2 regions of the Caulobacter sp. FWC2 genome follow, and region 2 is predicted to be linked to the other one. Evidence: predicted binding sites of a transcription regulator. Region 2 holds the regulator's gene; the other holds the start of a gene.

Region 1 (15,517 bases), 220 kb from region 2:
GTGAAATGGAGTACCGCCTGTTCGGTCAGGTGACGCGCGCCCTCATGGACGCGTCCCAGGCCCCGGCGGACGACATTGCCACGCGGATCGACGCATTGGATTGGAATCGCAAGGTCTGGTCGGCCTTGGCGACAGACTGTTCCTTGCCTGAAAACCAACTGCCGAAAGAGCTTCGGGCCAGCATCATCTCGCTGAGCCTTTGGGTCGGTCGTCACTCCAGCGCCGTGATGCGCAAGGAGGAGGATTTCGAGCCCCTGATCGAGATCAACCGCATGATGATGCAAGGGCTGTCCGCGCGCGCCGACGCCGCCTGATTCTTCGACTACCGCAAGACTGAACGTCTTGCCTACCTGCTCCGGAAAAACCTGCCGCCCGGCGAATCCTGCATTCGCCGGGCGGTTTCGTTTTTGTCGTAGTCTCAAAATTATCTCATCAAAATCAGTGACTTAGGTTTTGGCGCCGATCTCGGTTCGGTTGGCCCGCCGCTTGCGATGGTTCGCGCGGGGCAAAACGCCCGACCGGCAATACGCCGGGCAAATCCCACCAAAACGGTAGGTATCAAATGCTGAACTCGATCAACACGAATCCGAGCGCCCTCATCGCGCTCCAAAACCTGAACGCAACCAACACGGAGCTCGCCGCCACCCAAGGCCGTATTAACACCGGCAAGAAGGTTGGATCTGCCAAGGACAATGGCGCGATCTGGTCGATGGCCAAGATGCAAAGCGCGAGCTCGAGCTCGTTGAACGCCGTGAAGGATTCGCTCCAGCGCGGTCAGTCGACGATCGATGTTGCTCTCGCGGCAGGCGACACCATCACCGATCTGCTCACGAAGATGAAGGAAAAGGCCCTGGCCGCTTCCGACACCTCGCTGAACACCGCCTCGTTCAACGCGCTCAAGTCTGACTTCACCTCTCTCCGTGACCAGATCACCAAGGCCACGGATAACGCGAAGTTCAATGGCGTGAGTCTCGCCGACGGTAAGACCACGAAGTTGTCGTTCCTGGCCAACCAGGATGGCGGCAACTTCACGATCAAGTCTCAGACGCTGTCCCTGGACGGCCTGAGCTTGTCGGTCGGCACCAGCTTTTCAACCGCTACGGACGCGAAAGCCATGATCGCGATCATGACCAACGCGTTGCAGACGGCCACGAACAAACTGTCTTCCCTGGGTACGTCCTCGACCGGTCTGGATACTCACCTGACCTTCGTGGGCAAGCTGCAGGACAGCCTGGACGCCGGCGTGGGCAACCTCGTCGACGCGGACCTGGCGAAGGAAAGCGCCAAGCTGCAGTCGCTGCAAACCAAGCAGCAACTGGGCGTCCAAGCGCTCTCGATCGCCAATCAGAGCCCGCAGACGATCCTGTCGCTGTTCAAGGGGTGAGCCCGATACGCCGGGCGGCCATCAAAAGCCGCCCGGCGCCTCTTTCCGCCGGGTGCGCATATTGTGCCCGGCAACAATTGCCTATGGCGAAAGGCTCCCGGCAGAAATTGCCGGGAGCCTTCGTCGTTAATGGATGTATAACGCAATGATTTCAGCAATTTAGCGAGGCGTTGCTGCTGGGCAAGAATGGCCCGGCAATTGCTACAGACCTTTTCGAGCAAAATGCTCCCGGCAGCCAAAATGGCGTCGGCTACCTTGAAAAGGAAACTACTCGTATGCCGCTGAATAGCATCAATACGAACTCTGGCGCCCTGATCGCCCTGCAGAACCTCAACAGCACGAACACCGAGCTGGGGATGGTTCAGCAACGCATCAACACCGGCAAGAAGGTCGGTAACGCCAAGGACAACGGCGCCATCTGGGCCATGTCCAAGAACCAATCGGCCAATTCGCAAGCCTTGAATTCGGTGAAGGACTCGCTGCAACGCGGCCAGTCGACCATCGACGTGGCCCTGGCCGCCGGCGACACCATCACCGACCTGCTCGGCAAGATGAAGGAAAAGGCCCTGGCCGCTTCCGACACCTCGCTGAACACCGCCTCGTTCAACGCGCTGAAGGCCGACTTCACCTCTCTGCGCGACCAAATCACGAAGGCCGCTGACAACGCCAAGTTCAACGGCGTCAGCCTGGCCGACGGCAAGACCACCAAGATGACCTTCCTGGCCAACACCGATGGCTCGGGCTTCACCGTCAACGCCAAGACCCTCGGCCTGGCCGGTATCGGTCTGTCGGCTGGTTCGACCTTCACCACGGCCACTCTGGCCAAGGCGGTCCTGACCCAGATCGACAACGCCATCGGCACCGCGACCAACAAGCTGGCCTCGCTGGGCACGAGCTCGACCGGTTTGGACACCCACCTGACCTTCGTCGGCAAGCTGCAAGACAGCCTGGACGCCGGCGTCGGCAACCTGGTGGACGCCGACCTGGCCAAGGAAAGCGCCAAGCTGCAGTCGCTGCAAACCAAGCAGCAGCTGGGTGTGCAGGCGCTGTCGATCGCCAACCAGTCCTCGTCGTCGATCCTGAGCCTGTTCCGTTAAGGGACAGGGAGGAGGCGGGTCCGCGTGGCCCGCCTCCGCCTTTTCCGGTGATCGACGAAGGGAGAGTAAAAGCAAGAGAGAGGAGGGCCGGTCCGCAGGGCCGGCAGTCAGAAAATGGAACCCAAGGCCGCTTTGTCGGCGATCAGAGATTTCGTCGCCTCAACCGCTCCCGCTACGAACGCCCCGGACCTGTCCGAGGGCGCGAAAGTCGTTTTGGCTCCAGCGGCCCAAACGGCGCCAGCGGCTCCAAAGACCCAGGCGGCTGAGCACGAGCCGCCCGCGCCTGTCGACGTCGGCCCGCAACCTGGCGACCTGCGCCTGGTGATCGAGCAGGACAATGACTCTGGCGAATATGTCTACAAGACCGTTGACCGCCGAACGGGCGAAACGCTGCAGCAGTTTCCGCGCGAGCAGATCCTGAAGCTGCGCGAGGCGACCAACTACGCTTCCGGCGACGTCTACGACGGCCAAGCCTGAGCGGGCGCTAGGTTTCCCGAACGGGTGCGACGGCTGGCCGCAGTCGTAAATGGATATGGTTTATAAGCGTTAACCATAATCTTACCTTCTGACCCCAAATTCGGCAGCGACAAGATCGCTCGCCGAATCGCGCGCGATCGCAACCAACGGCAAAATCGCCGATCGGAGGCCGCGCATGACGTTGAGCGTCAACACGAACCAGCCCGCGCTGATCGCGCTGCAGAATCTGAACCGCACCAACGACGACATGCAGTCGGTGCAGACGCGCATCAACACGGGCCTGTCGATCTCGACCGCGAAAGACAACGCGGCCGTCTGGTCGATCGCTCAGGAGCAGCGCTCCGACATGAGCGCGCTCAGCGCCGTCAAGATGAGCCTGGACCGCGCGACCTCTATCGCCGACGTGGCTCTGGCCGGCGGCGAGTCGGTGTCCGATCTGCTGAAGCTGTTGCGCGAGAAGGTGGTGGCCGCCAAGGACACCTCGCTGACCACTTCGTCGCGCACTTCTCTGAATGCCGACTTCCAGGGGCTGATCAAGAACCTCGACCAGGTCGTCAAGAGCGCGGTCTTCGACGGCGCGAACCTGCTAAATGGCAGCCAGACGGTCGGCATGACCTTCCTGGCCGACGCCGATGCGACCCAGGCCATCACCCTGACCGCGCAGGACCTGTCGCTAGGCGGCACGATCAACACCCTGACGACGACCGACGACATCCTGACGCCGACCAATGCCGACGCCGTGCTGCAGCGCCTCGACGCGAGCATGACCGCCGTCAACCAAGCCGTCGGCAACATCGGCACGCAAGCCAAGCAGATCGAGGCTCACAACAGCTTCGTGAGCAAGCTGAGCGACGTGCTGGAGACGGGCGTCGGCAACCTGGTGGACGCCGACCTGGCCAAGGAGAGCGCTCGCCTGCAGGCCTTGCAGGTGAAGCAGCAGCTGGGCGCTCAGGCGCTTTCGATCGCCAACAGCGCGCCGCAGATCATCCTGTCGCTGTTCAAGGGCGGCTAGGGCCAAGATAGGCCAAGGGGAGCCTAGGTCCTGTCGCATCCGCGGGCTAAGGTTCCGCAAGGCGAACCGGGGATTCGGCGACGGGCATGATCGAACTTCGCGACTTGCGAGACGAGGACGAGACGATCCTCTTTCAGTGGCGCTCCGAACCGGAGGTAGACCGCTGGATGTCCGACGCAGAACTGCCGAGCCGGGCGGCTCACGCGGCCTGGTTCGACGCTCTGCGGACCGATCCCGACATGCGCGGCTGGATGATCACCCGTTCTGACGCGCCCATGGGCCTGATCACCCTGACCGGCCTTGGCAGCCACCATCGCCGCGCCAGCCTGCATTGGTTCCTCGGTTCGGCCGAGGCGCGGGGCAGGGGCGTGGGGCGCGCGGCCCAGGTTCTGGGTCTGGACCTCGCCTTCGGCGAGCTCGGCCTGCACAAGGTGTTCGCCGAGGTCATGGCCGATAACGACGCGGCCTTGAAGGCTCAATCCTCGGCCGGATTCCGCCGCGAAGGTTATCTGCGCGGCCACGTGCTGAAGGGCGGCGAGCCGCGCGACGTCGTGCTGCTGGGAATCCTGGCCTCGGAGTGGGCGGGGCTGCGCGAGGGCGCTCGCCGGGCGCTGTCGGACGCCAACCTTATCGCCGCTTAAGGCTAATCGTTAAGGAGTCGTCAGCGAAGGTCTGACAAGGGTAACCCAGGGGCGCTTTGCGCCCTGATTGGAACAGGTCGTGATCAGCTTCGACTCCAGCCTCCTGCTCAACTACTATCAGGCCCGCGCGGGCGTGACGGGAGCGGCTGCGTCGGGAACGGCGACGACGGCGTCGGGCGGCAAGAAGGCCGTCGTGCCGAACGCGCCCTGGCTGGGCAACGCGCCCGCGGCCAGCGAGCAGGTCCGTTCGGCCCTGAACGGCCGCAAGTTCGTCGACGAAGGCGCCAACGCCTCCAGTCTCAAGGGCGTCAGTCCCGACTACAAGAAGCTGTTCGCATCGTACCAGGCGCTCAGCACGATGGCCGCCCTCGTCACCCAGGCGGGGCAGAAGGGCCAGACCGACGGCGAGATCAAGCGCCTGCAGACAGCGCTGGGGCGTGGCCTGGGTGAGGTCACCAGCTACGTCCAGGGACTGTCGCTGGATCAGATGCGCCTGACGACCGGCGCGGTGATGACCAGCGACAAGGCCACGGTCGGGGTCCCCAAGAACAGCACGACCTACACGACAGACACGCTCTATAGCGGCCAGGTCGACGACGAGGTGCCGCGGTTCAAGGGCGATGTCTCGTTCGGGGTCTCGGTCAAGAGCTTCGGCGTGACCTCCAATGTCGCCATGGATCTGTCCGAGATGGGCTCGACGCCCCGGACCATGTCCAACGTCGTCAGCTACATGAACGGCAAGCTGAAGGCGGCCGGGTTCAACACCAGCTTCTCGGTGCAGCGCACGGCGGGCCAGGAGCGCACGGTCCAGGTCAGCGGTAAGCCTGTCACCCTTCCCGCCACCGGCGACGACTTCGCCCTGAAGATCAACGGCGACATCGCCGAGCAGGTGAGCTTCAGCGCCCCGACGACGGCGCCAGCGGTCTATGTCACCACCAAGGCCGGCAATCCGGATCCCGACAAGGATTCGAAGACCAACGACGCCGTCTATGAAAACACCCTGACCAAGTACAGCGCGGCCGGGACCGGAAGCGGCCCCAACGCAGGCGCGCCGGGCGGCAAGGTGTTCACCGAGACTCTGCAGGGCACGATCAACAGCGTCCGCAAGTCGGTGACGGGCGCGGACGGCTCGGTTTACATGCTGGCCGACGTCGACACCTCGGTGGACGGCAAGCTCGACCTCAACGGCCAGCCGATCAAGGGCGACAGCGACGTCGCTCTGCTCAAATACGACAGCGCCGGCCATCTGCTTTACGCCAGAACCCTCGGCGCGACTGACGAGGCCAATGGCCTCTCCCTGGCCGTTGGCGACGACGGCAGCGTGGCCGTGGCGGGTTCCGTCACGGGCCGCCTGAACGGCGCGGTCAACGGTCCGATCAACAGTGGCGACACCGGAAAGACCAGCGACAGCTTCGTCACCCGCTACGACTCCAAGGGCGACGAGCAGTGGACGGTGCGCCGCGGCGGCCTGCAGGACGACGAGGCCACGGCCCTGGCGTTCGGCTCGGATGGCGTTCTCTATGTCGGCGGCCGCAGCAAGTCGGACCTGCCCGGCGCGGTCGGCTCGGACCCCAGCGGCGGCTATGACGCCTATCTGACGGCCTTCGCCACCGACAGCGCCGGCAAGCCGCAGGCGCTGTTCACCCAGAAATTCGGCACGACCGAGAACGACAGCGTCTCCGACATCATCGTCAACGGTTCGCAGGTCATCGTCGGATCCAAGGAGAACGGTTCGGCGACCCTGCGCAGCTTTGATGTCTCGGCCAATGTCGTGACCGAGAACGTCAGCAAGCTCGATCAGTACGGCGCCTATCAGACCGTGCCAGTCACCTACACCAAGACCGCCACGGTCGCGGCCGGCGCCAAGCGCGACCTGGGCTCGCTGAAGGGCGGCGATCTGGTGGGACTGAAGATCGACGGCGGCCAGCTTTATGTCGGCGGCTCCACGGCCAACACCCTGATGTCGATCAATGGCGCCACGACGGCGCCGTCGGGCGGCATGGACGCTTTCGTCGGCCGGATGTCGCTGGACCTTTCCAACAACGGCAGCGATGCGCTGACCTATTACGGCGGCACCGGCGACGATACGGTCACCGGCTTCGACGTCTCGAACGGTACGGCCTGGCTGGTCGGCTCGGCCGGCGCCAACCTGGATGGGCAGGCGACGGTCGGGACCAAGGACGGCTACGTCGCCCAGGTCAATGTCGGCACGGGCAATGTCGACTGGAGCCAGCGCCTGACCGGCAAGGACGGCTATGCGACGCCGACCTCTGTGGCGGTGGCCAAGACCGGCGCCTCTTCGCTGGACGCCCTTGGCCTGCCGACCGGCGCTGTGAACTACGCCCAGTCCGACCGCATCGTCTCGGCGACCGCGGCGCGGGCCGGCGACACCTTCCAGATCCGCACCCGCGAGCGCGGCAACCTGGCCACGATCACCATCGAGGCCAAGGACACGCTCGAGACCCTGGCGGACAAGATCAAGCGCGCCTCTGGCTACCGCGCCAAGGTCGAGACCGCTACCAGCGGCAACAGCCGCGTCCTGAAGATCAGCCCCGCCTCCAACACCTCGACGATCGAGATCGTGGCGGGCAAGGGCGGCGCCGATGTGCTGACGGCCCTGGGCCTGGCCGGCGGCGTCGTGCGCGCCACCAAGACCGACGACGGTAAGACCGTCTCGGCCGACGGCAGCGGTCCGGTCTATGGTCTTAGCCTGCCGCCCGAGCTGGACCTGACCTCGGATGCGGGACGCAAGAACGCCACCATGGTCATCCAACGAGCGATGTCGTCGGTCCGCAGCGCCTATCGCGAGATCGCCGACACGGCCATGGGCGTGAAGAGCGACAGCTCGAAAAGCGCGGGAAAGACCGATGGCAAGGTTCCGGCCTATCTGACCAGCCAGCTGGCCAACTACCAGGCGGCGCTGAACCGCCTGACGGGCGGCGGCTAGGCCTCATATTCTGGCCCGTCGAGCTTGAAAGCGTCATCGACGCGTCGTAGCCAGGGGCCATGGACTTTCTGAAAGATCGCCGAACCCTCATCTTCGCCGGCGGTGGCGCACTCGCGCTGCTGGCGGGCCTGGGCATCGCCGTGGCCCTGATGTCGGGCCATGACAAGAAGCCGGACGAGGCTCCGCCGGCCTCTCGGGGCGGTCTGATCGTCGAGACGGGCCGTGACGACGACAGCAAGCTGGATCCCGCGCGACCGCTGCGCTGCTTCGTGGGCGGCGCCTTCGTCGGCGAGATCACCCTGGCCGAATGCGCCAAGAAAAACGGGGTGGCCACCGGCGCCCTGGATGTCGGCGTCGACGAGACGGGCGCCCTGGCCGCCGCCGACCAGGCGGGCACGGTCCTGACTCCGCTGCCGCCGACCCCGACTGTCTCCGCGCCCGCCGCGGCCCCGGCGACGCCTGCGGCGACGCCAGCCTCGTCGGCCAATACCGCGGCCAACACCCCGCTCGGCGCCTGCTGGCGCTACGCGGGCAACGAGTGGCGGCGGCTGCCCGGCGAGATCACCCTGAACGCCTGCGCCCAGCAGCTGTTCGGCGGGCGCTGCGAGAAGACCGGCGGCGCCACCTATGGCCGCTGGGGCGAGGAAACGCTGCGGCTGGTGCCTGGCCGCGTCGAGATTTCGTCCGACAACCGCAGCTTCCACACCGCGTTCGACCAGGGCCCAAACTGCTCTATCCCCAACGGCTGATAGGTTTATAAGTGTAATCCATGAGCAAGACCGTCCTCGCCGTCGCCGCCGTTCTGGCCGTTTCCAGTCTCGCGCTCGCCGGTTGCGAGAAGCAGACCAAGGCCCCGTTCGAACAGGGCGTGTGCTTCCAGGTGGCGACCAACAAGGACGGCACGCTGCGCTATAATCCGGTGGAGCGTAACGTGCCGCAGATGGAGCTGTGCGCGGCGGCGCTTGAAGGCGCGCGTCAGCGCTTCGTGCGCCTGGGCCAGTCCAACAGCGTGGGCATGGTTGGCGCCTACCAGGGCTCGTTCATCTTCCTTGAGAAGGAGGGCATCTACGTCGGCCAGACCTATGAAGGTCCGCGCTTCATGTCGCTGGTCCGCACCGGTGACGGACGCTTGGCCGTGCCGGGCGCCATCCGCCGCGAACCCAGCCAGTAGCGTTCTGCGCAGCAGCGAGTGGATGGCTCGTCCGTCCACAGCCGTCTTTCCCGTCCACAAGAACGTTATGAGAACAAAACTTGCGCGAGCCGCAAGCTCTCGTTAACGTCTCGCTCCAGATTCCGGCGCGAAGGTCGCCGGGCGAGAACAAGGGCGAGCGATGGCTGGCAGCGTCAACAAGGTCATTCTGGTGGGCAATCTCGGGGCTGATCCCGAGATCCGCAGCCTCGGTTCGGGCGACCGCGTCGCCAATCTTCGCATCGCCACCTCCGAGACCTGGCGCGACCGCACCAGCGGCGAGCGCAAGGAAAAGACGGAGTGGCACCGCGTCGTGATCTTCAACGACAACCTGGTGAAGGTCGCCGAGCAGTATCTGCGCAAGGGCTCGACGGTCTATATCGAGGGCGCGATCCAGACCCGAAAGTGGACCGACAACACGGGCGCTGAGAAGTACTCGACCGAGATCGTGCTGCAGAAGTTCCGCGGCGAGTTGACCATGCTGGGCGGTCGCGGCGACGGCGCGGGCGCTGGCGCCTCGTCGGGCGGCGGTGACGAGTACGGTGGCGGCTATTCGGGCGGTGGCGGCGGCTCCAGCTTTGGCGGCGGCGGCGGCCAGCGCAGCCAGCCCAGCGGCCCGCGCGAGAGCTTCTCGGCCGACCTGGACGACGAGATTCCGTTCTAGAGCGGAAGAACACTCGAACTGTAAACAGCGGCCGGTTCTCCTGGGAGCCGGCCGTCTTTATTGCATCTCACAATTCGGGCTGGTCGCGCTAGGGTGGGTAAAGCCAACCAGAGTTCACCGTTATCAGCCAAACCGGTAGGTCAGGCCCAAGCCGAACGTCACCATGTCGCGGGTGCGCAGCAGCGGACTGCGCCACTCCTCGCCCAGGATGCGGTCCTCGCTGAACGTGGCGACGATGGCCGTGCGCGGACCAATAGCCCGGGCGGCGTCCAGTTCCAGACCGGCGCTGTAGAAGTCGTTTTCGGCAAAGCGCGGCAGCTGCTGGGGCCGGTCGGCTTTCCGTCGCAGGCCGAAATACTCGCGCGAGAAGCTGCTGTCGGCCCACGAGAGACGGGCCTGCGCGCCGACCTTCCAGCGCGGCGAGACCTGGGCGCCGGTATCGAACGCCAGGTCGCCGGACCAGCCGCCATAGCCGTCGACCGCCTTGCGCACCCGCAGGCTGACATCGCCGATGGGCGTGAGGCGCTTCACGAAGCCGCCGACCTCGACCGCGTCTTCCATGACGAAGGCCCGCCGGGGCACGCGGTCGTTATAGGACTGGCGGTATTCCACCACAGGACCAGCCGACCAGCCGCCGCCGCGCCACAGGCTGGCGGTCAGGCCATCGTCGAGGCTGAACTCCACAAGGTCGCCGTAGCTGGCCGAGACGATCGGCAGCAGATCGGTCGTGTAGCGAGACGATCCCAGATGGACGGGGCGCGTGCGGGAGATCAATCCGACATCCACCGTCCAAGGACCATAGTCGGGCGAGCCCGCTTCAGCCTTGGCCGCGCTGGCCATGCTCACGACGACGAAGGCGGCCAGGACGATCGCGCTGGGTCTCATTGCGCCGGTTCGCCGGAGCGGCCCATCAGCCAGACCCCGGCGAGGATGGCGACGCCGCCGAGGATCTGCAGCAGGCTGGCGGGCTCGTGGAAGACGGTCCAGCTGGCCGCCACGACCAGCACGTAGCTGAGCGCCGACAGCGGGAAGGCTTCGCTGAGCTTGATCTCGGACAGCACCACCATCCAGGCGCAGAAGCTGATGATCTCCAGCGCGATCAGCGCCTCGGCCCACGGCACGGTCAGCACCTTCGAAAGCCATAGCCTGCCGAACGGGACGCCGGACATGACCTGGGCGGTCTCCTTGGCGGTCACCTGATAGGCCAGGCCCAGCAGGGGCAGGGCCAGGAACAGCAAGCGTTTGGCCCATCGCGCGCGGAAGGTGGTCGGGGGCGCCGGATCGACGACCGGTTCAGGTGGGGTCAATGGGGGACGTCCGGCGCCAGCAGCGGCGCGAGCCAGCGCAGGGCGCGGTTGAGCAACGGGTTGCGGTGGCGAAAATACATGGCCGTGGGGATCAGGCCGCTGCCTAGTCGCAGCTTGTTGGCATAGGCGGCCTGGCCGCTCTGATAGCGGGTCAGGCCCAGGTCGAGGCAAAGCCGGATGTTGGTGAACCAGCTCAGGAAGTAGAGGTTGTGGTCGCGGCCCTCGGCCCGCATGCAGAAGAACTTGTCGACGAGGGTTCCGGCGTCGATCAGGACTAGGTTGGCGGCCAACAGCACGTCGTCGACGAAATAGAGCACGCAGGCAGCGCGCTCGCCCATGCGGTCCAGCACGCCGGTGAAATAGTCCGCCGTAAGGGTCTCGAATTGCAGGTCGCCGCGCGCCCTCGTCTCGGCATAGAGGGCCATGACCTCGGACTCGAGGCCTGTCAGGTCGCGGCGAACCTCGACCCTCACGACCTGGGCGGCGCGCAGCTTGCGGCGCATGTCCTTGCGGGTCGCCGGAGACAGCCGCGCCAGATAGGTTTCCTGGTCGGGAAAATCGACCTCCAGGCTGGCCAGCGGCAGGCCGGTCATCGGCTGGTAGTCGGCCGGACCTAGGGCATTGGCCCACAGGGCGGCATGCGGGGCCGGCACGTCCTTGACCGCCATCAGGCCGCAGCGCTCATGTCGCGCAGCGTCTTCGAAGGTCTTCATCATCAGGCCAAGTAGAACGACCGGGTCGGCGTCGGGCGACAGTCCGAGCTGGGCGGTCTCCGTGCACGGTGAGCCAAGGCAGGCCAGGCGCAGCGTGGTCAGTCCCGGCGCGACCCGGCCGATCGCGCGCAGGATAGTCCTGGCGGCGCCGTCGACGGTGGTTTCCAGGGCGTACCGGGTGAGAAAGGCCGGCGCGGCTGCCAGCAGCCGCCCATCCTCCTCGACCAGGACATAGCGCCAGGCGAAGCCTTCCAGGCCGGCGGCCTCGACTGCGGCCAGATAGTCATAGCGCTCGACCTCGCCGGGGAAGAGGGCGTCCCAGGCGGCGGGGTCGACGGCGGCCAGGGTGTCGACGACACGGGCTTCAAGCATGTACGGGCTCGGCCGCGAAGGCCGGGGCGCTGGCGGCGTGGCGCAGGAAGAAGGCGGCGGTCTCGTCGGCGACCAGGGCGCGCTCCTTGTCGACGTGCAGCATGTGGTAGCTGTCCTCGAACAGCCGCACTTCGGCCTTTGGCCCCAGGGCGCGCTTCAAGCGCCAGGCGTTGCGCGGATCGCTCATGTCGTCTTCGCGCGCATGCATGATCAGGCAGGGGATGTCGATGGCGCTGGCGTCGTGCTCTAGGCGCCGGCCCAGGCGATACATCTGGAATAGGGCTCCGAACGGCAGACGGTCCAGAGAGCCCTCGATGAAGGCTTCCGGCGCGCGCGCCACGCGTTCGCGCAGGCGCTCGTCCTTGAGGCCGAAAGGATACGGCTCGGCGAAGCTGATCCGGCGCACCAGCGGCAGGTTGGCGATCGCCTGGATCAGGTAGGCGCCCTTCATCCAGCCTTTCATGTTCCAGCCGTCGTATTCGAAGGTCATCGAATAGACGACGGCGGCGGCTATCTCGGGGCGCTGGGCGGCCAGCTCCAGACCCAGAGCGCCGCCGACGCAGACGCCAGCAACGAAGATCTCGTCGACCTCGCGGGCGTAGGCGTCGTAGGCGGCGACCACGGAGTCCAGCCAGTCGCGCCAGGTGCTGCGCAGCAGCGTGGCCATGTCGGCGCCGTGTCCGGCCAGCTGCGGGACCATGACGTCGAAGCCCTGGCGGTGCAGCCGCCTGGCCAGGAACTTCATCTCGTCGGGGGCGCCAGTCAGGCCGTGGATCAGCAATACGCCGCGACGGCCCTCGGCCTTCAGCCGGAAGCTGCGGTCTTGAACGGTCATAGGCCGGAGGCTCCGACCAGGATCACGCCCAGCCCGATCAGCACCGCGCCCGCGACCTGACCTCGGGTCAGGCGCTCGCGGAACACCAGGGCGCCGGCGATCGGGATGCCGGCATAGGGCAAGGTGGTGATCTGATAGGCCACCGACAGCGGCGCGATCTCCAGGACGCGGACCAGGGCGATGGTCTCGCTGATCCAGAACGCCAGCCCGAGCCACAGGACCGGCTGGCGCGCCAGGTCGAGAACGTAGTTCGAACCGTCCTGAGCCCGGTTGGCGGCGGCCTTGAAGCACAGCTCGCGGGTGATCTCGGTCACGACGCAAAAGGCCAGACCCAAGGCGGCCGAGGACAGGATACGGCTCATGCGGCGACCTGCACGAACAGGCGCAACAGGCGCCGGTTGACGCCCTCATTGACCTGGCGGGCCTGGGGCGCAGGCGGCGACCAGGGCTGGTCCAGCAACGCCTCGCCTTGCTTGAGCAGGGCCGCGACGGCGCCGCCGCCATAGCGCGGACGGCTCCAGTCGCCGACGATGTCGGCCCCGATCAGGCGGCGTTCGGCCAGGATGCGGTCGAGCATCGCCTCCAGGAACCGCAGGCTGGTGCGCCCCTGGTCCCAGTTGGTGGCGGCGTCTTCCGGTCGCAGGACGTCCTTGTCGATCGTGACATAGACGGCGTCGGTCTCGATGCGCGAAGCCAGGAAGTCGACAAAGGCTTCCTCGCCCAGGCTCTCGACCGTCGGCCACGCGGCGGCGCCCACGCGGACGGCCGCGCCGCCGTCCGGCGCGCGATAGGCGTACAGCTCCAGCCGACCGTCGTCGGCCAGGTCCAGATGCGCGCCCTTGGCGGTCGGATGGGCGATGTCGTCGCTGCACACACCGACCGTGACCACCTTGGCCACGCCGGGCAGGCGCGCGGCCGTCCCGACCCACGAACCGCAGTGCATGCCGTCCTCGAACCGCACCCAGTCGGGGTGGTTGTCGAAATGCAGCACCGTCACGCTTTCGCTCCACGACGCCTCGATCGCCCGCTCGATCAGCAGCGGCGAGACGTGGTGAAAGTCGCCCGAGCCGGTGAACACCAGGCTGGGGCTGGTCTGGACACCCGCCCGCAGGCGCTCGCGCAGGGCTTCCAGCGCGGGCGGGCGGCTCCACAGGCGCAGGGCCGGACCAAGGTCGCGGGCGGTCACTTGGTGACCGCCCGCGGCCAGGGTTTCAGCGGCCAGCAGCGTCTGGTCCTCGAACGCGCCGTCGAGGTCCAGGAGCACCGGGGTCAGGCGATCACTCAGTCGACGCACCGGCGCAGCACCGCATCCAGAAGCTTCAGGGCCAGGTCGATCTCGTCCTTGCTGATCTCCAGCGAGGGCGCGAGCGTGATGACGTTCTTGTGGTAGCCGCCGACGTCGAGGATCAGGCCCATGGTCTTGCCGTCGACCTCGAGCTCGCCCGACATGGCGACCTCTTCCATCTTGTTCAGCAGGACCTTGTTGGGCGTGAAGCCGTCCGCCTCGCAGATCTCGGCGCGCAGGGCCAAACCCAGGCCGTCGACGTCGCCGATCTGCGGCCAGCGCTTCTGCAACTCCTTCAGGCCTTCCAGGAAGTAGGCGCCCTTCGCCATCACCTGGGCGCCGTAGTCGACCTCGTGGGTCATGCGCAGGGTCTCCAGCGCCACCGAGGTGCCCATCGGGTTGGCGTTGAAGGTCGAGTGGGTCGAACCGGGCGGGAAGATCTCCGGATTGATCAGCTCTTCGCGGGCCCAGACGCCCGACAGGGGGTTCAGGCCATTGGTCAGGGCCTTGCCGAACACCAGTACGTCCGGCTGCACGCCAAAGTGTTCGATCGACCACAGCTTGCCGGTCCGCCACATGCCCATCTGGATCTCATCAACCACCAGCAGAATGCCGTACTGGTCGAGGACCTTCTTCAGTTCGGAGAAGAAGTTCATCGGCGGGATGACGTAGCCGCCGGTGCCTTGGATGGGCTCGATGAAGAAGGCGGCGTATTCCGCCTGGCCGGTCTTGGTGTCGAGCACGCCGTTATATTCGGTCTCGAACAGGCGGGCGAACTTCTGGACGCAGTGGTGACCGTACTCTTCCTTGCTCATGCCCTTGGGGCCGCGGAAGTGGTACGGGAACTCGATGAACTGGGCGCGGTCGCCGAAGTGGCCGTAGCGGCGGCGATAGCGGTACGACGAGGTGATCGCCGAAGCGCCCAGGGTGCGGCCGTGATAGCCGCCCTCGAACGCGAACATCAGCTGCTTGCCGCCGGTGGCGTTGCGGACCAGCTTCAGCGAATCCTCGACGGCCTGGGCGCCGCCGACATTGAAATGGACCCGGCCCTTGCGGCCGAACTTCTTCTCGGCGTCCTGGGCGATCATCGCGGCGAGCTCAACCTTCTCGCGGTGCAGGTACTGGCTGGCGACCTGCGGCAGGGTGTCGAGCTGGCGGTGGGCGACGGCGGTCAGGCGCGGATTGCGGTAGCCGAAATTGACGGCCGAGTACCACATCTGCAGGTCCAGATACTCGCGGCCCTGCGCGTCGTACATGAACGAGCCCTCGCAGCCCGTGAAGAACTTCGGGTCGGGCAGATAGTGGACCGTATCGCCGTAGGAGCAGTACTGGGCCTCGAGGTCGCGCAGGGCGGCTTCGTCGAGGACGGGGTGTTCGGCGTCGTACATGGGGAAACTCCGATCAGATGGCGGCGCGACGGGCCAGGCGGCCGTGGACCGCGGCGAGCGTCGTGGTGATGCTGTGGAAGTCCGAGAATTCGTGGTGCGGCATGGCGCGTGAGCGGGCGTAGGCGGCCAGCTTGTCGCGCGCGAACAGCAGGTCGGCGCGACCCGAGACACAGAAGTCAGAGCGCCCGTCGCCGATGAAGACCATG
Region 2 (15,517 bases):
CGCTGTGCTGGGCTATCTGGTCATTTCCGGCGCGCCGCCGCCGGCCGAGCGCTCGGCGATCACCGCCAGCGTGGCGTTCCTGGCCATCCTGTTCGATCGACGGGCCATCACCCTGCACGGCCTGGCCGTCGCGGCGTTGCTGATCCTCGCCATGAAGCCCGAAACAGCGGGCGAGCCCGGTTTCCAGATGTCGTTCGCCGCCACCGCCGCCCTGGTGGCCTTGGCCGAGAGCTGGCCGAGGCCGGTAAAGGAGATCTCGACGCCGTGGTGGATCCGCTGGCCGCAGGCGGGGCTGACCTGGCTGGCGGCCTCGGTCGCGGCCAGCCTGGTGGCGGGCCTGGCCACCGCGCCGTTCGCCATGCAGCATTTCAACCGCGTCGCCGTCTGGGGCCTGCCGGCCAACCTGGCGGTCGCGCCGCTGTCGTCGTTCGTGATCATGCCGTTCCTGGCGGTCGGGACCCTGCTGGAGCCGTTCGGCCTGGGCGCGCCCTTCCTGACGGTGGCCGGCTGGGGCGTCGACGGCATGGTCGGGATCGCCAACGGCTTCGCCGACGCCCATGGCGCTCAGCGGATCGTGGCCAGCGCGCCGCCGCAGGTATTGGTGGTCGCTTTCCTGGGCCTGATGATCCTGTGTCTCTGGCGCGGTCGGCTGCGCTGGATCGGCGCGCCGCTGGCCCTGGCGGTCGCCCTGTGGCCAAGACCCGCCGCGCCGGACGCCTGGATCGCCGCCGACGGAGCCACCGCCGCCGTCCGCTCGGGCGACGCCGCCGTGCTGCTGCGCACCGACGCCAAGCGGTTCGGCGCCGAGCTGTGGGCGCGGCGGCGCGGCCTGACGCCGGCGACCTGGAGCCTCTATGCCTGTGACAAGCGGGTATGCGCGCCGGAATCGGGCGCCCCCGTGCGGCTGTCTCTGGCCTGGAGCCGTAAGACGCCCGACGCCGAGACACTGTCGGGCCTGTGCGTCCGCAGCGAGGTGGTGGTGATCCGCGGGCCGGCTCCTGCTCGAACCCCGCCCCTGTGCGCCGACACCGTGCTGCTGACCGCCGAGGATTTCGAACAGGGCGGCGCCGCCGAGCTCTATCACCGTTCCGACGGTTGGCGCATCGTCTGGGCTCAGCCCCTGCGCGGCGATCGGCCGTGGAGCCGTCCATCGGAGAGCCGTCTGCTGACAGCCGATGTCACCAGCGCCCGCTAAACGTCGTGAGAAGGGCGGGGCGTCACCCGCAGGAGGAAGTCCGATGTCCAATCCGTTCAGCGCCCGTCGCGCGGCCTTCCGCGCGCTGCATGCCGAAGGCTGTTTCACCCTGCCCAACCCCTGGGACGCGGGCAGCGCCAGGCGCCTGCAGAAGCTGGGCTTCAAGGCGCTGGCCTCGACCAGCGCCGGAGCAGCCTGGGCGCTGGGCAAGGACGACGGACAGATCACGCGCGACGAGGCGATCCTGCATCTGCGCCAGCTGTGCGCGGCCACGGACCTGCCGGTTAACGCGGACTTCGAGAACGGCTTTTCGGAAACGGTGGAGGGCGTCGCCGAGAGCGTGAGCCTGGCCATCGAGGCCGGCGTCGCGGGCCTGTCGATCGAGGACTGGTCGGGCTCGGCGCTCTACGACCTGCCGGTCGCCGTCGACCGTCTGAAAGCCGCCCGCGCGGCGATCGACGCTTCGGGCCAGGACGTGATCCTAGTCGGCCGCACCGAGGGCTATCTGCGCGGAAACCGTGACCTCCCCCCGACCCTGGAGCGGCTCAAGGCTTACGCGGCGGCGGGCGCCGACTGTCTCTACGCTCCGGCGGTGACCGATCCGGAGGAGATCAGGGCCATCGTCCAGGTCGTGGCGCCCAAGCCGGTCAATGTGCTGTTCTGGGGACCTGAGATGTCCGTCGAGGGCCTTGGCGCGCTGGGCGTGCGCCGGGTCAGCACCGGCGGCGCGCTGGCCGCGGCGGCCTGGGCCGGGTTCGACATGGCCGCCAAGCGTCTGGCGGAGGAAGGGCGGCTTTAAGTGCCACCCCATACGAAAAGGCCCCGATCCTCGGATGAAGATCGGGGCCGAATTTCCAGCGCTCTGAAGCGCCTAGTGATACCGGCGAATGAGCCCCACCAGCTTGCCCTGCACCTCGACCTGGTCGGGGCCGAAGATGCGGGTCTCGTATTTCGGATTGGCGGCTTCCAGGGCGATCGAGCCGCCCTTCTTGCGCAGGCGCTTGAGGGTGGCTTCCTCGCCGACCAGGGCGACGACGATCTCGCCCGAGGTGGCGGTGTCGCCTTTCTTGATGATCACATAGTCCCCGTCGAGGATGCCGGCCTCGATCATCGAGTCGCCCTGCACCTCGAGGACATAGTGCTCGCCATTGCCCAGCATCGATTCAGGCACCGGCAGGCGCTCACGCTCGTGCTGGATGGCGTCGATCGGCGTGCCGGCGGCGATCTTGCCCAGGATCGGCAGTTCGCGGCTGTCATTGGCCGGCGCGGCGGGGGCGGGAGCCGACGACGGCGCGCCGCCGCCTTCGAACACCTGCGGCCGGAAGGCGCCGCGCCCCTTGGGCGGAGCGGCCGTCGTGGCCTGTTGCGGCAGCTTCACTACTTCCAGCGCGCGCGCCCGGTGCGCGAGACGGCGAATGAAGCCGCGCTCTTCCAGAGCCGTGATGAGCCGGTGGATGCCCGACTTGGACGCCAGGTCCAGGGCCTCCTTCATCTCGTCGAAGGACGGGGAGACGCCGGTCTCCTTGATCCGCTCGTGGATGAACATCAGCAGTTCGTGCTGCTTGCGGGTAAGCATGTCGACCTCGGCTGGAGCGCGGAACAAACCGCAAACCTCGCGAATGTTCTCTAGGCGTTCCGCCTTAAAGTCAAGTCGAGCGTCGCTGGTGGCCAAAAGGCCAGGAAATTCAAAGACTAGACCTTGGCCAAATAGAAAAGGCGACCAGAATCAAAAGCTTAACGAAAGCTTTCAGGCGCGCTTGCGGGCGATGATGATGTCCTGGTCCTGCATCGGCTGGCGGCGCCAGACTCCCAGGGCCTGGTTCAGCACGTCGAGGTTCAGGGCCTCGTACTGCGCCAGGATCGGCTTCAGGTCGTAACCGATCACCGCCTCGGGCAGGTCGGGCGTCGCGGTCCAGCAACCGTCTAGGGCGTGGACGAAGTCGAAGGCGATCTCGCCGTTGCCCGTGTTGGCGCGGGCCTCGTCGTCGATCAGGTACCAGGAGACGATGCTGGTCCCGCCCGGCTTCAGCACCCGCGCGATCTCGCGGGCGAACTGGGCCTGATCGGCGGCCAGCAGGTGGGTGAACACCGAGCCCAGCCAGACATAATCGAAGCTGGCGTCCGGATAGGGGAAGACGAAGGTGCTGGCCGGCTGCGAGCCCTCCGGATTGTACCGGTCGCTGTGCATGTCGGCGTGGGTGAACTCGAAGCGTGGATCGCCGATGGCGATGTTGGCTTTGCACCAGTCGATGGCCTGGGTCATCACGTCGAAGCCCGCATAGCGGCCTTTCGCATCGAGATAGTCGACCAGCGGCGCGGCGGCGCGGCCGATGCCGCAGCCCACGTCGAGGATGGCGTGATGCGGCTGTAGGCCAGCGGCGACGAACAGTTCCTTGAACTGCTGGCCCACGCGGATGAAGTCGGCGTCGGCGGCGCCGACAAGGTGCCAGAGCTCCTGCGGAGCGGCGACGGCGTCGGACGGCGGCGGCGCTGGCGTCAGGGAGAGGGCGCGCCGCAGATTGGAGAGAAAGGCCCGCATCCGATTCCTTTTTGTGTAGAGCGGATCGGACCCTAGCGAGCGGCCAAGCCTCAGCCAACCCGGCCGCTGATCCACCCTAGAGGATGGTCTTTAGTTCCGGGTGCCTGGGCGTGACGGGGGCATAGAACGCCGCCAGCGTCGCCAGGTCCTTCTCGTAGTCGCCGCTGGGGATCATCGCCGGACCCAGGCCCACCACCTTGCGCTTGTAGTCCATGAAGCCGGGCACCATCGGCACGCCAGCCTTCAGGGCGATGTTGTAGAAGCCTGTCTTCCAGCCGCCCGCCTTGCCGCGCGTACCCTCGGGCGCGATCGTCAGCATGAATTCGTCGCGGCGGGCGAACTCGTCCGCCATGGCCTGGACCGTATCGCGCGACTGGGAGCGATCGATCGGCACGCCGCCCAGGTCCTTCATCAGCTTCTCGAACGGCCAGCGGAACAGCGACGCCTTGCCCATGAAGCTGAGCTTCAAGTTCAGCGCGTCGGCCGCCCCCAGGAAGTAGACGAAGTCCCAGTTGCTGGTGTGCGGAGCGGCGATGATCACGAACTTGCGCGTCGTGGTCGGCGCCGAGCCTTCGATCGTCCAGCCCTCGCGCTTGAAAAAGGCGACCAGGGACCAATTCACCACGCGGGCGATCCAATGCATTCGCGCTTCCTCGCGTGGCGCCGCCAACGTCCTGGCGCGGCGGCTTTTCTTGTTGATTGGACTGTGAGCGGGCGAAGGGGAAAACGCCAGATGGCGCGTACCCCCTTCCGGTTAGCCGAGCAGGGCCTTGGTGGCGGCCGTGACGTCGGCCTGGCGCATCAGGCTTTCGCCGACCAGCATGGCCTTGGCCCCGGTCGCCTCCATCCGCACGACGTCGTCGTGGGTGAAGATGCCGCTCTCGGTGACCAGCAGGGCGTCTTTCGGCGCCTGGGCCGAAAGCCGTTCGGTGACGGCCAGATCGACGACGAAGCTCTTCAGGTCGCGGTTGTTGATGCCCACCAGGTCTGAACCCAGGGCGCCGGCGCGGGCCATCTCGGCCTCGTCGTGGACCTCCACCAGGGCGTCCATGCCCAGGCGCTTGGCCTCAGCCATCAGCTCGGCGGCCAGGACGTCGTCGATCATCGCCAGGATGACCAGGATGGCGTCGGCGCCCAGGGCGCGGCTCTCGGACACCTGCCAGGGATCCACCAGGAAATCCTTGCGAATGCAGGGCAGGCTGACGGCCGCGCGGGCGTCAATCAGATAGGCGTCGGCGCCCTGGAAGCTGGGACCGTCGGTCAGCACCGACAGGCACGCCGCGCCGCCGGCCTCGTAACTTCGGGCCAGGGCCGGCGGATCGAAGTCGGCGCGGATCAGGCCCTTGGAGGGCGATGCCTTCTTGATCTCGGCGATCAGCGACAGCTTGCCGGGCGCGTGGCCTTGGGCGAGCGCGCGCTTGAAGCCGCGCGGCGACGAGGCGTTGCGGGCCGCGGAGTCCAGGGCGGCCTGGGTCCGCCGACGCTTGCGGTCGGTGACCTCGTCGCGCTTGTAGGCGGCGATCTTGGCGAGGATGTCGGTCATGCGGCGGCTTCCGTGTTGGTTGCGGCCACCAGGTCGGCGAGAGCCGCCTTGGCGCGGCCTTCGTCGATGACGTCGGCGGCCAGTGCGATGCCCTCGACCAGGGTCTCGACCTTGTCGGCGACCAGAAAGGCGGCGGCGGCGTTCAGCAGCACGATGTCGCGATAGGCGCCCTTTTCGCCGTCGAACAGGCGGGTCAGGGCGGCGGCGTTGAAGTCAGGATCGCCGCCGGTGATGTCCGACAGCGAGGCGCGCGGCAGACCAACCGCCTCGGGCGTGATCTTGAACAGATGGATGCGGCCGTCGCGCCATTCTGCGACCTCGGTCTCGCCCGTGGTGGTCAGCTCGTCCATGCCCGAGCCGTGCACCGACCAGGCGCGCTCGGCGCCCAGCGCGCCCAGAGCCTTGGCGATCGGCTCGACGAAGCGCGGGGCCGAGACGCCGACCACCTGTCGCCTGGCGCCGGCCGGATTGGTCAGCGGGCCCAGCAGGTTGAAGATGGTGCGGAAGCCCAGCTGTTGGCGGATCGGCGAGACGTGCTTCATGGCGCCGTGATGGGCCTGGGCGAACAGGAAGCAGATTCCGGCCTCGTCCAGGGCGCGCCGCTGCTGCTCGCGCGTGGCGTCGATATTGACGCCCAGGGCGGTCAGGACGTCGGCCGTGCCGGACTTCGAGGTGATGGCGCGGTTGCCGTGCTTGGCGACCTTCAAGCCCCCTCCGGCGGCCACGAAGCCGACGGCGGTGGAGATGTTCAGCGTGTGCAGGCCGTCGCCGCCGGTGCCGCAGACGTCGATGACCTCGTAGGGATGCTCCAGCTGGACGGCGGCGCGGCGCATGGCGCGGGCGCAGGCGGCGATCTCGCCCACCGTTTCGCCGCGCAGGCGCATGGCGGTGACGGCGGCCGCGACCTGGGCCGGGGTCGGCTCGCCGCGCAGGCAGGCCGCGAAGAAGATCTCTGCGTCGGCGTCGTCCAGGGTCTGGCCGTCGGCCAGCTTGGCCAGCAGCGGCTTGAAAGCGTCGGACATGCTGGCGGCCCTAGACCCAGACCGCCGCGTCGCGCTTGACGCCCGACAGGTCCATGAAGTTGGCCAGCATCTGGTGACCGCCCTCGGTGGCGATCGATTCCGGGTGGAACTGGACGCCGAACACTGGGCGGGTCCTGTGCTGCACGCCCATGATCTCGCCGTCGTCGGTCCAGGCGGTGACTTCCAGCTCCGGCGGCAGGTCTTCGCGGCGAACGGCCAGCGAGTGGTAGCGCGTGGCGGTGAAGGGGTTGGGCAGGCCCTTGAAGATGCCCTTGTCCTCGTGGCGGACCTTACTGACCTTGCCATGCATCACGGCCTTGGCGCGGATCACCTCGCCGCCATAGGCCTGTCCGATGGCCTGGTGGCCCAGGCACACGCCCAGAATCGGCAAATCTTCAGGCGCGGCGCGCAGCAGCGGCAGGCAGATTCCGGCCTGGTCCGGGGCCTTGGGGCCGGGAGACAGCAGCACAGCGGCCGGCGCTAGGCCCAAGGCCTCCTGCACGGTCAGCGCGTCGTTGCGGTAGACGACCGTCTCTGCCCCCAACTCATTCAGATAGTGGACGAGGTTGTAGGTGAAGCTGTCGTAGTTATCGATGACGAGGATCATGACGCCGCCTTTCGGAGGTCGGTTCTAGCGCGGGAGGAGCCGATGTGTAGCGGCAATTTCGCGCGCCCTTGTTAGGAACGGTTACAGTCTTCGCGGAGCTAGGCACTATGGAGGCCATGGACCCGCGTGATTCCGCCCTGGACCCCGTCGCCGTCGCCTATGTCCGCGCTCTGCTGCGGCGCAAGAACCGTATCCAGAAGATGGGGCCGGTTCTGGCCGCCGCGGCTTTCGCCGCGATCTGCGCGCTGGCCTTCGCCACGGTGATGGTGCTGGCGCCGCCGGCGGTCACGCAGCACCTTCCGGACGACCGGCTCGGCGGTCCGTAGGGAAATAAATCAGCCCTAAGGCTCAGCTGAATCGCCAGGCTTCCTCGGCCGCGCGCTTGAGGGCCCGGGACTTGTGCAGGGTCTCGTCGTATTCGGCGTCCGGATCGCTGTCGGCGACGATGCCGCCGCCGGCTTGCACGTACATCATGCCGTCCTTGACCAGCGCCGTGCGCAGCACGATGCAGGTGTCGACCGAGCCGTCGGCGCCGAAATAGCCGACCGCGCCGGCATAGCCGATGCCGCGCTTTTCGACCTCGAGCTCGTCGATGATCTCCATGGCCCGCACCTTGGGCGCGCCCGACAGCGTGCCGGCGGGCAGGGCGGCCATCAGAACGTCGACCGGATCGACGCCGTCCGGCGCGGTGCCCTCGACGTTCGAGACAATGTGCATGACGTGGCTGTAGCGCTCGATCTTGAAGCTCTCGGTCACGCGGACGTTCGGGCCCTTGGGACGCTCAGCGGGCGCATTTCGGCCCTGGTGGTTCAGCATGGCCACGCGACCCACGTCGTTGCGGCCCAGGTCCAGCAGCATCAGGTGCTCGGCGCGCTCCTTGGGATCGGCCAGCAGTTCGGCTTCCAGCGCCGCGTCTTCCTCGGGCGTGGCGCCGCGCGGACGGGTGCCAGCGATCGGCCGGATGGTGATCTTGTTGTCGCGCAGGCGGACCAGGATCTCGGGGCTGGAGCCGACCAGATTGAAGCCGTCCAGGTTCAGGAAGAATAGGAACGGCGACGGGTTGGTCCGGCGCAGCGAGCGGTACAGCGCGAACGGCGGCAGGTCGAAAGGCGCGCGGAAGCGGTGGCTGGCCACGACCTGGAAGATGTCGCCGGCGGCGATGTAGTCCTTGGCCTTGGCGACCACGTCGGCGTAGTCGGCGCGGCTGACCGGGGTCGTGAAGTCCATCGGACCGCGCGGCGCGCGCGGGGCGTCGTGGGCCAGCGGACGGTGCAGGTCAGCCATGACCGTCTCGATCCGCGAACGGGCGGCCGCGTAGGCGTCGTGGGCTGATACACCTGCCTGCGGGCGCACGGCCGTGGTCAGGATAATCTCCTGGGCGATGGCGTCGAAAATCGCGACGATCTGCGGGCGGGTCATGATCCCGTCCGGCAGGCCCAGCGTGTCCGCATTGATGTCGGGCAGGCGCTCGACCAAGCGCACCAGATCGTAGCCCAGGGCCCCGAACACGCCGGCGGCCATGGGCGGCAGGCCCTTGGGCAGCTCCATCCGCGCCTGGGCCACCAGGTCGCGCAGGCTGTCCAGGGCGCCGCCCGGCTGGGGCGTGTAGCGGCCGGCGGCGATGTCGTCGCCCTCGGCGATCTCGGCCTGGTCGCCACGACAGCGCCAGACCAGGTCCGGGTTCATGGTCACGATCGAGTAGCGACCGCGCCAGGCCCCGCCTTCGACGCTCTCGAACAGGAAGCTGTAGGGACGCGCCTGGGCGATCTTCAGATAGGCCGAGACCGGGGTCTCGAGATCGTCGATCAGGCGGGTCCAGACGACCTGCTGCCGTCCGGAATCATAGATTTCCGAAAAGGCGTCGAACGCGGGCTCCAGACTCATTACTCGGCTTTCTTTCCGCCCTTGGCGGCTTCCGCCTTGGCCAGGGCGTCGGTGTCGACGCCGATGGCCTGGCGCGCCAGGGTCAGGTTGCTCTTGGTCTTCAGCTGGACCTTGGCGGCGTTGCGCGAGGCTTCGCCGAGGTCGCGCATCAGGCCTTCACCCGATTGGGCGCCAGCCATGGCGGCGATCTGGGCGATGGCGGCGGTCGGGGCCGAACGGATGGCCTCCAGCTTGGCGACGACATAGGCCTCGCCCTGCGGACCCGCGCGGGTAGCGAACGCTTCGTTCTTCTTGGCCTGGAAGGCGGCGCCGAGGAACTCGCGGCCCAGGCCCATGTGTTGCTGGGCGTTCTGGCGCGACAGGCCAGGGACCTTCTGGACCTTGGACTGAACCGAGGCGGCGACGGCCTCGATCGACTCGCCCTTCTTGACGCGAGCGGCCAGTTCGTCGGCCTTGGCCTTCAGGCGTTTGCTCAGTTCCTGGCCCATCCAGACGGCGGTCAGCTGCGGCTTGATCTCGGCCAGGGGCGGCAGGGCTGCGGGGACGACCTTCTCGACCTTCACGGCGTAGTATTCGCCCTTGCCGGCCTCGATCAGGTCGCTTTCGCCGCCCTGCGACAGGCCGAAGGCGGTCTTGACGATGTCCGGCGTCAGGCCGGCGACGGGTTGGCCCGTCTCGTCCGCGCCTTGCGCCGTGATCGGAGCGGTCGTCAGCACCAGGGCGCCGGCCTTGCTGGCCGCGGCGACCAGGTCGGCGCCGGCGTCATGGGCGTCCTGATAGGTCTGGGTCTGGTCGTAGGCCTTGGTCTGCGAGGCCTGGGTGCGCACCTCGGCCTCGATCTGCGGGCGCACGCTCTCCAGCGAGGCGGTCGAGCCTGGCGTGACCTTGACGATCTTGATGACCGAGACGCCCAGCTCGCCCGTGATCGGGCCGCTGACCTGACCGGCGGCCAGGCTGAAGGCGGCGTCGGCGACCTTGCGGTCCGGAACGGCGGTCTTGGGCTTGTCGGTCAAGACGAGCGGCGTCTTGCCGAACGTCTTGGCGACGGCGACCGGATCCTCGCCCTTGGTCAGGCGCTGCGAAATGGTGGCGGCGGCCTTGGCGTCCGGGGCGACGATCTGGACGATCGTACGCGTCTCGGGCTTGGCCAGGCTGTCCTTGCGGAAGTCGTAGGCCTTCTGCACGGCGGCCGGATCGATGGCGACGGTCGGCTCCAGCGCCTTGGCGCTGACGCGCATGATCGACAGCACGCGGGTTTCCGGACGCGTCAGGCGCTCGGCGTTTTCCTTCATGAAGGCGGTCAGCTGGGCGTCGGTCGGCGGGGCGGGGCGTTCCACCGAGGCCGGATTCACGGCGAAGGCCGCGACGTCGCGGGCTTCCAGCACATAGGCGCCTTGCAGGGCGGCATAGATGCGCGGGGCCTTCAGGCCGCCGGCGACCGCCGAGAAGAAGTGGGCGTTGGCGATCTCGTCGCGCAGTGAAGCTTCGTAGTTCGCCGGCGTCAGGTTGTTCTGGGCCAGGAGGCCGGCATACATCTGCGGGTCGAACTTGCCGGTGATCGGGTTGAACGGCCGCTGGTTGGGCGGCAGTTGGCTCATCTGCTGGTGCACGATGTCGCCGACCAGCTTGTCCGACGGCTTCACGCCCATCCCCTGGATGGCCGCGGCGATCGATTCCTGCAGAGCCAGTTCCTGGACGATCTGGCGGTCGATGCCCTGCTCGACGGCCTGGTCGGGCGTCAGGGCCTGGCCGCTGCGCTGCTCCATGCCCTTGCGGTAGTTGTCGAAGCGCAGCTTGAAGTCCTGGGCGGACAAGGTGCGCGAGCCGGCGCTGATCACGCCTGAGCCCCTGGGACCCTTGAAGACGTCGCTGATGCCGAAAATGGCGAAGCTGACGATCAGCAAGCCAAACAGCAGCACCGCGAACGGCGATTTGGCGAAGGAGCGGAAACCGGCGAGCATGCGTTCGAAAACCTTCCAGGCGGATCGCCGCGCGAATGAGCACGGCGGTCGAGAGCAGCGGGTATAGTAGAGCCGTGTGCGCGTGGGCAAGCGGCGTGGACTTGACTTCCCAAGGGACCGTGACCCCAAGAAGGCCTTCATGACCTTATCGAACACGACTCCCCGGCCGCTGATCGCGGGAAATTGGAAGATGAACGGCCTCTCCGCCGCGCTCGACGAGGCGCGCGCCGTCGCCGCGGGCCTGGAGCGCCAGCCCGCCGGGGCCCGCGTGGCCATCTTCCCGCCCGCCACCCTGCTGCACCGCCTCGCCGAGGCCGTCGAGGGGTCTCATCTGCTGACCGGCGGTCAGGACTGCCACGGCAAGGCCAGTGGGGCGCACACCGGCGACATCTCGGCCGAGATGATCGCCGACGCCGGCGGAACCCTGGTCATCGTCGGCCACTCCGAGCGACGCACCGACCACGGCGAGACCTGCCAGCAGGTCGCCGCCAAGGCCGAAGCGGCCATCGCGGCGGGCCTGGAGCCCATCGTCTGCGTTGGCGAGAGCCTGGATCAGCGCGAAGCGGGGGAGGCGGTGGCCTTCGTCGTCGGCCAGCTGCACAACTCCCTGCCGCCCAGCCTGGCCGGCAAGGCGTTTAACGTGGCCTATGAGCCGCTCTGGGCCATCGGCACGGGCCACGTGGCGTCGGTCGACAATATCATCGAGATGCACGCGGCCATCCGCGCCGAACTGATCGCCCTGTTCGGCGAGCAGGGCGCCGCCATCCAGATCCTCTACGGCGGCTCGGTAAAGCCCGAGAACGCCCGGGAGATCCTGGCCGCGCCGGACGTCGGCGGCGCCCTGGTCGGCGGCGCTTCGCTGAAGGCCAAGGACTTCCTGGCTATCGTCGAGGCCGCCTGAGGCTGAAAAGCTCCCGCGGACGGGCCGTGCAAGCGCGAGACCCGTCCCATTGGCCGTCCCAGAATCCTTGACATCCCGGCGCCCACGTGCGCCTTACCGCGCCTTGCAAATCACCGCGTATTCAAGACTTTCATGACCTCCATGCACGCCTATCGCACCCACAACTGCGGCGCCCTGCGCGCCTCCGACACCGGTTCCTCGGTGCGCCTGTCGGGGTGGATCCACCGCAAGCGCGACCATGGCGGCCTGGTTTTCATCGATCTGCGCGACCACCACGGCCTGACGCAGCTCGTGTTGCACCCGGAGACCCCGGGCTTCGCGATCGTCGAGCGCCTGCGCGCCGAGAGCGTGATCAAGATCGACGGCGAGGTCGTCGCCCGCGACGCCAGCGTCGTGAACCCGAACCTGCCGACCGGCGAGATCGAGATCCGCGTCTCGGCCGTCGAAGTGTTGTCCGAGGCCGCCGAGCTGCCGCTGCCGGTCTTTGGCGAGCCCGACTATCCGGAAGAGATCCGCCTCAAGCACCGCTATCTCGACCTGCGTCGCGAGACCCTGCACAAGAACATCGTCCTGCGCTCGCGCGTGATCCAGTCGATCCGCAACCGCATGTTCGCGCAAGGCTTCAACGAGTTCCAGACGCCGATCCTGACGGCCAGCTCGCCGGAAGGCGCGCGCGACTTCCTGGTGCCCTCGCGTCTGCACCCGGAAAAGTTCTACGCCCTGCCGCAGGCGCCGCAGCAGTTCAAGCAACTGCTGATGGTCTCGGGCTTCGACCGCTACTTCCAGATCGCCCCGTGCTTCCGCGACGAAGATCTGCGCGCCGACCGCAGCCTCGAATTCTACCAGCTCGACGTCGAGATGAGCTTCGTGACGCAGGAAGATGTGTTCGCGGCCATCGAGCCGGTCATGCACGGCGTGTTCGAGGAGTTCTCGAACGGCAAGCCGGTCTCGCCGATCAGCGGAACCCACACCTTTACCAACGACTTCGGTCAATCGTTCGAACACAAGGGTTTCGAGCGCCTGACCTACGCCCAGTCGATGGCCTGGTACGGCAGCGACAAGCCGGACCTGCGCAATCCGATCAAGATGCAGAACGTCTCGGAGCACTTCCGTGACGGCGGCTTTGGCCTGTTCGCCAAGATCCTGGGCGCTGACGCCAAGAACCAGATCTGGGCGATCCCTGCGCCGACCGGCGGCAGCCGCGCCTTCTGCGATCGCATGAACAGCTGGGCCCAAGGCGAAGGCCAGCCGGGTCTTGGCTACGTCTTCTGGTCGGAAGATCAAGGCGGCTGGGGCGGCCCGATCGCCAAGAACCTGGGCGAACCGACGCAAGCCCTGATGGAATCGCTGGGCCTCGGCGCCGGCGACGCCGCCTTCTTCGTGGCCGGTGATCCGTCGGTGTTCACCAAGTTCGCCGGCCTGGCCCGCACGCGGGTCGGCACGGAGCTGAAGCTGGTCGACGAGAACCAGTTCAAGTTCTGCTGGATCGTCGACTTCCCGATGTTCGAGTGGAACGAGGAAGAGAAGAAGGTCGACTTCTCGCACAACCCGTTCTCGATGCCGCAGGGCGGTCTGGAGGCCCTGGAGACCCAGGATCCGCTGACCATCCGCGCCTACCAGTACGACATCGTCTGCAACGGTTACGAGCTGTGCTCGGGCGCGATCCGGAACCACAAGCCCGAGATCATGCTGAAGGCCTTCGCCACCGCCGGCTATGGCCCGGAAGTGGTCGAGGACCAGTTCGGCGGCATGCTGAACGCCTTCCGCTATGGCGCGCCGCCTCACGGTGGCCTGGCCCCCGGCATCGACCGCATCGTCATGCTGCTGGCCGACCAGGTCGCCATCCGCGAGGTCATCGCCTTCCCGCTGAACCAGCAGGGCCAGGACCTGCTGATGAACGCGCCGGCCAACGTGCTCGACAAGCAGCTCAAGGAGCTGCACATCCGCACCGCGCCGCCTATCAAGGTGTAAGCGCGGGCGAGAGCCCAGATACAAAGAAGCCCTCCGGTCTAGCGATCGGAGGGCTTTTTCTTGGTCGGTTGGCCTTAAGCGCCGATCACCACTTCTTGGGCGATGGCGGGGCCGGGGGCGCGGGCGGGGCCGGCGGGGCCTTGGGCACTTCGCGCAGCAGCATGAAGCGTCCACCCTTGATCCCGTTGCACGGCCGGACGGTCAGGCCCGACGGCAGGCGGGTGGCGCTGTCGCCGCAGGCCTCGTCCAGTTGATCCTGTTCCAGGCCCCGGGCGTTCGACAGGTCGGCGCCGCCCAGATTGACCATGGAGAGGTCGGCGTTGCGGAAGTCCGCGCCGTTGAAGAGGGCGCCGCGCAGGTTCGAGCCGGTCATGTCGGCGTTGCGGAACCGGGCGCCGTCGAAGCGCGCGCCCTGGAAATTGGCGTGGTTGATGTCGGCGTTCGAGAAGTCGGCGTCGCGGGCGTTGGCGCCCGACAGGTTGGCGGCGATCAGCTCGGCATTGGTGAAACGCGCCTTCTGCAGGTTGGCGCCGTTCAACTGGGCGGCGTGCAGCTCGGCCGATGACAGGTCGACGCGGAGAAGGGTGGCGCCGGTGAAGTTGGCGCCGCTGCTCTCGATGCCGGACATGCGGGCGTCGGTGAAATTGGCGCCGGTGAAGTTGGCGCCGCGCATCTCTGCGCCGCGCAGGTCGGCGCGGCTGAGGTCCGAGGATTGGAAATTGCTGCCGTAGAACATCGCGCCGCGCAGGTCGGCGCCGATCAGGATGGCCTTGGCGAAGTTGGCGCCGGTGAACTTGGCGTTCATCAGCTTGCGACCGGCGAGATCACAGTTGGCGCACATCCCGCCGAAGGAGGTCAGCTTGGCGACGTCCTTGTCTTCGATCGAGGCCTGAGCCTGGCCGGACATGGCCAGCAGGCTCAGGGTCAACGCGGCGATGGAAGCGCCCAGGCGGGACATCAAGTTCTCCGTTCAGTCCATAAGCGACTGTGTGAGTTACGGTTTGAACCGACGGCCGCCTGGAAGCCACTTAAATTGCGGTAATGACGGGGATTTAACGGCAGAGCGGGATGCGCAGCTTGCCCGGAAGATAGGTAGAACCATCCCCGCAGGCCTGGTCCAGCTGGGCCTGGGTGAGGCCGACCGCGCGGTCCATTTCCGCGCCCGAGAAGTTGGCGCCCGATAGTCTGGCCCCGGAGAAATTCGCGCCCTGCAGATAGGCCCCGACGAAGCTTGAGTTCGTCAGGTCCGCGCGGGCGAAGCTGGCGCCGGTCATGACAGCGCCATAGGCGTTGACGTCGCGCAGGTCGCCGCCGGTGAAGCGGGTGCGGTTCATGATCGCCGTCGAGAAGTCGGCCTGACGCAGGCGCGCGCCGGCCAGGTTCTTGTTCTTCAGCTCCAGGTTCGACAGGTCGGCCTGGAACAGGTTGCAGCGCGGACAGTTGGCGCCGTTGCGGACGGCCGAGATCTGGCCGGCGTTCTGGGCGTTGGCCGAACTGGCTAGAACCAGGACGGCGAGGGCCGAAAGAAGGGCGATCGGTTTCATTCTGGCGCAGGTCCTACGCGAAAAGGGCGTTCGCACCCTGCCGCAGCAAGCTTAACGCCAACCGAACACGGTCAAGACGAGGCCATCGGTCCTGGACGGTCCGACTGGGCCCCGCAGGTGTCGCAAACGGTCATGCCGCCACGCTTGGTCAGCGAGAGATCGCCGCAGGCCGGGCACATCTCACCCTCGGCGCCGGGACGATCCTGGCCTTCCACGCGCCGGCGGCCGAACGAGGCGAAGACCAGGTTGTCATGCGCGGCGCCGCGCGAAAAACCCTTTGAAATGAACAGACTGGCCGGCACGGGAGCAGCCTCGGCCTCGTCGAGCTCGTCGCCCGGGCGGCCCTTGCC

Evidence for each region. The regulator LexA, encoded in region 2, represses DNA repair genes until DNA is damaged. The targets are predictions, from matches to a motif close to ATGTTCNCNANNTGTTCT.
Region 1: a site for LexA is predicted at 8,789-8,806, ahead of ssb (single-stranded DNA-binding protein). Genes of this name have one in related genera too.

What each region holds. Positions count from the first base shown of each region.
Region 1 is NZ_PEBF01000001.1:2,486,850-2,502,366, reverse strand. It holds gene flaF (flagellar biosynthesis regulator FlaF) at 1-314, shown strand, start outside; gene CSW62_RS11975 (flagellin) at 563-1,384, shown strand; gene CSW62_RS11970 (flagellin) at 1,660-2,481, shown strand; gene CSW62_RS11965 (hypothetical protein) at 2,695-2,958, shown strand; gene CSW62_RS11960 (flagellin) at 3,134-3,970, shown strand; gene pseH (UDP-4-amino-4,6-dideoxy-N-acetyl-beta-L-altrosamine N-acetyltransferase) at 4,057-4,611, shown strand; gene CSW62_RS11950 (hypothetical protein) at 4,691-7,558, shown strand; gene CSW62_RS11945 (hypothetical protein) at 7,618-8,307, shown strand; gene CSW62_RS11940 (hypothetical protein) at 8,328-8,729, shown strand; gene ssb (single-stranded DNA-binding protein) at 8,890-9,411, shown strand; gene CSW62_RS11930 (MipA/OmpV family protein) at 9,535-10,296, opposite strand; gene CSW62_RS26135 (EamA family transporter) at 10,293-10,718, opposite strand; gene CSW62_RS11925 (GNAT family N-acetyltransferase) at 10,715-11,803, opposite strand; gene CSW62_RS11920 (carboxylesterase) at 11,796-12,638, opposite strand; gene CSW62_RS11915 (permease) at 12,635-13,000, opposite strand; gene CSW62_RS11910 (arginase family protein) at 12,997-13,932, opposite strand; gene CSW62_RS11905 (aspartate aminotransferase family protein) at 13,920-15,311, opposite strand; gene CSW62_RS11900 (MtnX-like HAD-IB family phosphatase) at 15,325-15,517, opposite strand, start outside.
Region 2 is NZ_PEBF01000001.1:2,265,451-2,280,967, forward strand. It holds gene CSW62_RS10855 (ComEC/Rec2 family competence protein) at 1-1,195, shown strand, start outside; gene CSW62_RS10860 (isocitrate lyase/phosphoenolpyruvate mutase family protein) at 1,239-1,994, shown strand; gene lexA (transcriptional repressor LexA) at 2,067-2,771, opposite strand; gene CSW62_RS10870 (class I SAM-dependent methyltransferase) at 2,943-3,734, opposite strand; gene CSW62_RS10875 (lysophospholipid acyltransferase family protein) at 3,811-4,377, opposite strand; gene trpC (indole-3-glycerol phosphate synthase TrpC) at 4,489-5,277, opposite strand; gene trpD (anthranilate phosphoribosyltransferase) at 5,274-6,299, opposite strand; gene CSW62_RS10890 (aminodeoxychorismate/anthranilate synthase component II) at 6,310-6,906, opposite strand; gene CSW62_RS26575 (hypothetical protein) at 7,023-7,232, shown strand; gene trpE (anthranilate synthase component I) at 7,255-8,790, opposite strand; gene CSW62_RS10905 (peptidylprolyl isomerase) at 8,790-10,751, opposite strand; gene tpiA (triose-phosphate isomerase) at 10,891-11,652, shown strand; gene aspS (aspartate--tRNA ligase) at 11,785-13,623, shown strand; gene CSW62_RS10920 (pentapeptide repeat-containing protein) at 13,709-14,581, opposite strand; gene CSW62_RS10925 (pentapeptide repeat-containing protein) at 14,676-15,167, opposite strand; gene CSW62_RS10930 (ribonucleotide reductase) at 15,239-15,517, opposite strand, start outside.